DNA from 2 places in the Stenotrophomonas genospecies 5 genome. Region 2 is predicted to be linked to the other one. Evidence: riboswitches for the same ligand, from Rfam matches in the RefSeq annotation. Region 2 holds a riboswitch; the other holds the start of a gene.
The links. Region 2 has a riboswitch for cobalamin ahead of btuB (TonB-dependent vitamin B12 receptor). Riboswitches for the same ligand answer to the same signal wherever they lie in the genome.
Positions count from the first base shown of each region.

Region 1: another riboswitch for cobalamin. It lies ahead of metE (5-methyltetrahydropteroyltriglutamate--homocysteine S-methyltransferase); the one in region 2 lies ahead of btuB (TonB-dependent vitamin B12 receptor).

Region 1 is NZ_JBTMUW010000002.1:115,897-119,296, forward strand. It holds gene ACX9OW_RS15735 (patatin-like phospholipase family protein) at 1-1,551, opposite strand, end outside; cobalamin riboswitch at 1,693-1,922, shown strand; gene metE (5-methyltetrahydropteroyltriglutamate--homocysteine S-methyltransferase) at 2,142-3,400, shown strand, end outside.
Region 2 is NZ_JBTMUW010000003.1:280,993-284,392, forward strand. It holds gene ACX9OW_RS18265 (GAF domain-containing protein) at 1-282, shown strand, start outside; gene ACX9OW_RS18270 (TfoX/Sxy family protein) at 279-641, shown strand; gene ACX9OW_RS18275 (histidine phosphatase family protein) at 657-1,235, opposite strand; cobalamin riboswitch at 1,388-1,609, shown strand; gene btuB (TonB-dependent vitamin B12 receptor) at 1,726-3,400, shown strand, end outside.

The sequences.
Region 1 (3,400 bases), on a different contig from region 2:
GTGATTCTCGAAGGAGAACGCGCAGAAGCGTGCACCGGCCAGGCTGCCCTTGTCGGCGATGCGGGTCAGCACCTCCTGCGGCATGTCCAGGTTCATGCCGCCCTCGTCTCCCTGCAGGGTCACGTGCACGATGCGGTCGCGATAGCCCGGAGCACGCGCCTGCAGCAGGTCGCGCCAGTTCTGCATGGTTGCCACCACCGCGAACAGGAAACGGCCGAGCTCGCCGGCGGCCACCGGTGCGGCGATGGACTGGTAGGTGCGTTGCCAGCCATGACGGTTTTCGCTGGGCAGGAACACCGATCGCTCCAGCGCCTGCCGTGCATTGCCGCCGGAGCTGACCTCCTCCGCATGCTGTGGATAGACCAGGTTGATGGCGAAGGTCGGCCAGCGCGGAAGCGCCGCGTCGAACAGATGGATCGGGAAGTTGCTGCTGATGCCCCCATCGGAGAACCAGCAGATCCGGAAGGCGGTGATCACCGGGCCGCAGGCCTGGCCGGCACTGGTCAGCCCCTCCATGCTGTCGGCCACGTTGTGTTCCGGATCGGAGGCGGTCGCTCCAGGCTCGCATCGGCGCTCGCGGCGCGAGGGCTCATGCAGCGGCACTGCGCTGATCAGCAACGGGAAACTCAGGCTCATCCGCGTTGCCACCAGTACCGGCAGCTGCGGCCCCTGCGGCAGGCGGTAATAGAGTCGTCCATCCACGCCCAGCGGCGGACCCGCATGGTTGACCAGCCACTGCACCACGCTGGCCGGGAACAGCTGGTCGAACTCTTCGCGCAGGAACCAGAACTGCGCGCCGCCCAACGGCAGCGTGCGGGGTTCGTTGTGCGATACGCAGGTGGTGATCATCTGCAGGGTGATGGCATGCGGGCTGTCCGGCTCGTCGGCATAGCGCGGCGCATCGTGCAGGTCGGCAAAGGTAAGCGGCACATCGGCCGGCTTGCCTGACAGCTGCTGCAGGCAGCCGTGCAGCCATTCCGTCAACGCCGGCCGGCGCGCGTCGCTGCCGAGGCCGCTGCACAGGCCCAGCAGATTGCGTCGTGCCACCCGCGCGACCCGCAGCGCGGCCCCGGCCACGCCAGCGCCGTAGGCGCACAGCAGGGACGGCAGCAACGTTGCCGCCACTCCACTCCAGCCGCCGCCCCACGCGCCCAGCGCGAGCAGCAATGCCAGCGACACCAGCACTTCCAGCGGCGCAATCTGGAACACGGCGATGGCCAGGCACAGCAGCTTGCGGGGCCAGCCTGCATTGCCAGTCAGCACCACCAGCAGCCGATAGGCTGCACGCGCGCCCCGCGCCGGCTGGAACAGACCGTAGATGAACCCGCGCCGCGACAGCTGCGCCGACACCGCCGACAATCCACCGTACCCGGCATCGCCGGGCAGCGGCTCGCCCGCCTGCTGGCGGCGATCACCATAGGCCGCCGCCGCAGCCACCGCGGCGGCGATGGCACCTGCCGAGGTGCCACCGATGCTCTTGAAGCGATACTCGCGCGCCAGCGCCAGTACCGCATTGGGGTACACGATGCCGCTGGTGATGCCACCTTTCATGACCAGATCGCAGTACTTCGCCGCCACACGTCACCTCCCGTCCGTCGGTTCCCAGTATCGCAAGCCGGCCTCTCACGGCCTGAGAAAGGCGCCACATCCCGGTGGTGTGATGCCGGGCCTTGACCATTGCTGCCAACCGGCCTACCTTGTGCACGCCGAAGGTATTCATCTCTTCATGCGAATGAAGGGATGAATTTAAACGGGAATCCGGTGAAGGCGCTTCGCGCGCCCATTCCGGAGCTGCCCCGCAGCGGTGAATGGAAACGAATCCTGCCAACAGCACTGGGCTCGCGCCTGGGAAGCGGCAGGTAGTAGGTGGGCTGCGGCCCGCGTCCAACAGCCCGAATACCGGCCCCGGCCGGGGGACACGACCGTCCTCTGACTCGACCTGGAATCTCCGCGGGGAGGTTGCCGGGGCCGTCGTCGTCCTGCGCCTGCAGGGTGCGCGGCCACGTGCGTCCTTTTCACGGCATCCGGTTCGCCCGCGGGGGCGAAGGTCGCTGGCAAGACGCCCGTGGGCCGGCAACGGCACGCGTCGTCCTGCGGTTCCTTCGTTCCTCAATGCCGACATGCAATGAGGACACGCTGCAATGACCACTGTTACCAACCTGGGCTTTCCCCGCATCGGCGCCAAGCGCGAACTGAAGCGGGCGCTCGAACGCCACTGGGCCGGCGAGGACGACGCCGCCACCCTGCAGGCCACCGCCGCGGCGCTGCGTGCCCGGCACTGGCAGCTGCAGATCGAGGCCGGCGTCGATGTACCGCCGAGCAACGACTTCAGCCTGTACGACCAGGTGCTCGACACCGCATGGCTGTTCGATGCCATTCCCGAACGCTACCGCGAACTGGCCGCGCACGATCCACTGGCCGCCTACTTCGCCACGGCCCGTGGCCTGCAGCGCGATGGCATCGACCTGCGCGCGCTGGAGATGACCAAGTGGTTCGACACCAACTATCACTATCTGGTGCCGGAACTGCACGCGGACCAGGCCTTCGCCCTGCGCGGTGACAAGCCGCTGGCGGAGTTCAACGAGGCCAGGGCGCTGGGCATCCATACCCGTCCGGTGCTGCTGGGGCCGGTGAGCTTCCTGCTGCTGTCCAAGACCACCGACGGCAGCACCGCGCTGGACCTGCTGGATGCGCTGCTGCCGGCCTATGTGCAGCTGCTCGGCCAGCTGGCCGACGCCGGTGCGGATTGGGTGCAGCTGGATGAGCCGCTGCTGGTGCAGGATCTCGACGCCGATGCGCAGGCAGCCTATGAGCGCGCCTATGCCCGGTTGGCCACGGCACGGCGTCCGAAACTGCTGGTCGCGACCTATTTCGGTGCGCTCGAGGACAACCTGGCGTTGGCCACCGGCCTGCCGGTGGACGGACTGCACGTGGACCTGGTGCGCGCGCCGGAGCAGCTGGACGCCGTGTTGAAGGCGCTGCCGGCCGAGCGCGTGCTGTCGGCCGGCCTGGTCAACGGCCGCAACATCTGGCGCACCCATCTGGACAACGCACTGATCCTGGCCCGGTTTGCCCAGGTGGACCGCGGCGCCGACCGGCTCTGGCTGGCACCGTCCTGTTCCCTGCTGCACACGCCCGTAGATCTTGCGCTGGAAAAGAAGCTGGATGACGAACTGAAGGGCTGGCTGGCGTTCTCCCGGCAGAAGCTGCAGGAACTGCGCCTGCTGGCCGACTCGCTCGATGGCAGGGCGGATGCGGAAGCGGGCCTGGCTGCCAATCGCGCTGCGCTGGAGGGGCGTCGTCGCTCGCCACGCGTGCACAACCCGGCCGTGGCCGCACGCCTGGCCGCGCTGACCGTGGCCGATGCGCAGCGGCACACCGCCTACCCGCAGCGCCGCGC
Region 2 (3,400 bases):
TTCCAGGGGCTGCCGGCCTGCGTGCGCATTCCGCTGGACAAGGGCGTGTGTGGTGCCGCGGCCCGCCAGCGCGTGACCCAGCGCGTCGACGATGTCGATGCCTTTCCGGGCCACATCGCCTGCGACTCGGCCTCCCGCTCGGAACTGGTCGTTCCGCTGCTGCGCGGCGATGAACTGATCGGAGTCTTCGACATCGACAGCCCGAAGACCGGTCGCTTCGATGCAGATGACCAGGCCGGACTGGAAGCCATCGCGCGCGTCTTCGTCGAGGCGCTGGGATGAGTGCGCCGAAGCTGCGCAACATCGGTCCGAAAAGTGCGGCGTGGCTGCGCCAGGTCGGTCTGCGCAGCCGTGACGATCTGGCCGCCGTCGGCGCGGTGGGTGCCTTCGTCAAGGTCAAGCGCGCCGGCTTCAAGCCCAGCCTGAACCTGCTCTACTCGCTGGAAGGCGCCCTGCTGGACTGCCATTGGCAGGAACTGGGCGAGCCGCAGCGCGAGGCGCTGGTGCAGGACTACGAAGCGCGCATCGCCGCGCACCCGCTGAAGGCGGCCGGCCCGGCCTCGGGGCCCGTGCACGAGCAGCGATTCGACGCAGACGACGACGCAGAAGAAAACGTGGCCGGAAGCGCGGACGAGGACTGATCGGCGCCGACCGGATCAGGGCTGCTGCAACTCCAGCAGCTCGCCCACCAGGCCTGCCTCGCCACGCTCCAACCTGACCCGCAGGCGCGTACCGTGGTCGATGCGCAGCGCCCAGCACAGCGACATCGGCAGGCCGCAGACCTGTGACAGCACCATGCGCAGCGGGCCACCGTGGCTGACCACGACGGTCGGCAGCGGGTCGTCATCGTCGAGCAGGCGGTCGAGCGCACGCGCGATGCGCCGCTCGAAGTGCCCCCAGCTTTCGCCGTTGGGCGGCGGATACGCATGCGGATCAGCATGGAATGCCGCCAGCGCCTGCTCCGGCAGGTCGAACAGTGCCTGCCCGTCCCAGTCGCCGAAGTCGAGTTCTTCCCACTCCTCGTCTGCATCCACGTCCAGCCCGCGCGGGGTGGCCAGCGCCATCGCTGTGTGCAGTGACCGCAGGCGGGGCGAGCTGATCACCCGCTCCCAGGGCTGCGTGGCGTAGGCCTCCACCAGTTCCTGTGGCAGGCGGGCCAGCTGCGGTGGATCGCTGCGGCCATCGAGGTACTCGTCGCGACCGTTGCCGGCGTGGCGGACCAGGTCGAGGATCATGCATGCGTCCTGTGCAGGCAACGCGGGGACAGCGGAAAACGGGCGGACATCGGCAACGGCACCACGGGATCAAGCAGCAATTCTAGTGGCTGGGGATCATCAGCTCCACAGACATTGCCGCATATGCGCCGCACCGGGCATGCCGATGCCGTAGACTGCGCGCACTTCCAGGTGACCTGCGGCATGGCCGGCAGGTTGAAACGGGAAGCCGGTGACGCGTGAACCCACGCCATGCCGGCGCTGCCCCCGCAACGGTAAGCACGTCAGTTCCAGGCAACACCGCCACTGTGCCAACAGCATGGGAAGGCGCCTGGACGGTGGCCTCGCGCCGCCTGGCGGCAAGCCCGGAGACCGGCCCGGAAGCCTCAGGTCGCGATGCGGTGGGCATGGCGCTGGATGTCCGCAGCACTGCCTGCGGCATCGGCGCTTGCCTGCCTCCGCGGCTCCTCCCCTTCGCCACGCGGGCGTGCGTGGCACCTGGAGTCCCCCGATGAAGCTGCAGTCCCGATTGCTTTCCCTGGCCGTATTGGCCGCCCTGCCCGCGTTGGCCCAGGCCGATGATGGCGCCCGCGCGCTCGATCCCATCCTGGTCACGGCCACCCGCACCCCCATCGCCCTGCAGGACAGCATCGCGCCTGCGCAGGTGATCGACCGGACGCAGATCGAGTCCAGCCAGGCCACTTCGCTGCAGGACCTGCTGCGTGGCCGCGCCGGCATCAACCTCACCAACGCCGGCGGCCTGGGCAAGCAGAGCTCGCTGTTCCTGCGCGGCACCAACTCCGGCCACACGGTGGTGCTGGTCGACGGCGTGCGCATCAACAGCGCCGATCTCGGCCTGGCGATGATCCAGGACCTGCCGCTGGCGCAGATCGAACGCGTGGAGATCGTGCGGGGCCCGCAGTCCAGCCTGTATGGCGCCGACGCCATCGGCGGTGTGATCCAGATCTTCACCCGCCGCAACCAGGGCGACTTCGCGCCACATCTGCAGCTGGGCGGTGGCAGCAATGGCCTGCGTGAGGCCAGCGGCGGCATCGGTGGCAGCAGCGAACGCGGCTGGTTCGGCGCCGACATCGCCTACCAGCATTCCGATGGCATCGATGCCTGCCGGGGCTCGGCCACGCTGTTCACCGGCTGCTTCGCCGACGAACCCGACCGCGACGGCTACCGCAACCTCTCCAAGAGCCTGCGCGGCGGCTACAACTTCAACGAGCAGTGGACGGTGGAGGGCAGCGCGCTGCGCGCCGACGGCCAGAACCACTACGACGGCTACTACAACTACTCCGAGACGCGCCAGCAGGTACTGTCCGGCAAGGTCCGCTACACGCCGGCCGAACGGCTGGTGCTGACCGCCAACGTCGGTCGCAGTGACAACGAATCGGACAACGTCGGCACGGACGGCGTGCATGGCAGCGCGCAGACGCATCGTGACAGCGCGTCGCTGCAGGGCGACTTCGGCGTGGCCGAAGGCCAGCTGCTGAGTGCCGGTGTGGACTGGAGTGAGGACAACCTGGACGGCAGCAGTGCCGGCTATCGTGTCGACAGCCGTCGCAACACCGGTGTGTTCATGCAGTACCAGGGGCGCTTCGGCCGGCACCAGCTGCAGGCCAGCGCGCGCAACGACGACAACCAGCAGTTCGGCAACCATGCCACCGGCAGCATCGGCTGGGCGATGGAGCTGGATCACGGCCTGCGCATCAACGCCAGCTACGGCACGGCCTTCAAGGCTCCCACCTTCAGCGACCTGTATGACCCGTGGAGCGGCGTGCCGACGCTGGATCCTGAGAAGTCGAAGAGCGCCAACCTGGGCATTTCGCAGCAGGGCCAGGGCTGGCGCTGGGGCCTGGATGTGTACGAGACCCGCATCGATGACCTGATCACCTACGATGCAGCCACCTTCAGGATGCAGCAGGTGGAGAAGGCGCGCATCCGCGGTGCCGAACTGACCGGCGGCGTCGTGCTGGCCGGCTTCGACATCGCTGCACAGCTGAGCTACACCGACCCGCGCAACCGCACGAACGGCAGCAGCCAGTTCGACAACTGGCTGCCGCGCCGTGCACAGCAGACCGCACGGCTGGATGTGGATCGCCGCTTCGGCGCATTCCGTGCCGGCCTGACCGTACAGGGTGCGGGCAAGCGCTATGACGATGCCGCCAACACGGTGAAGG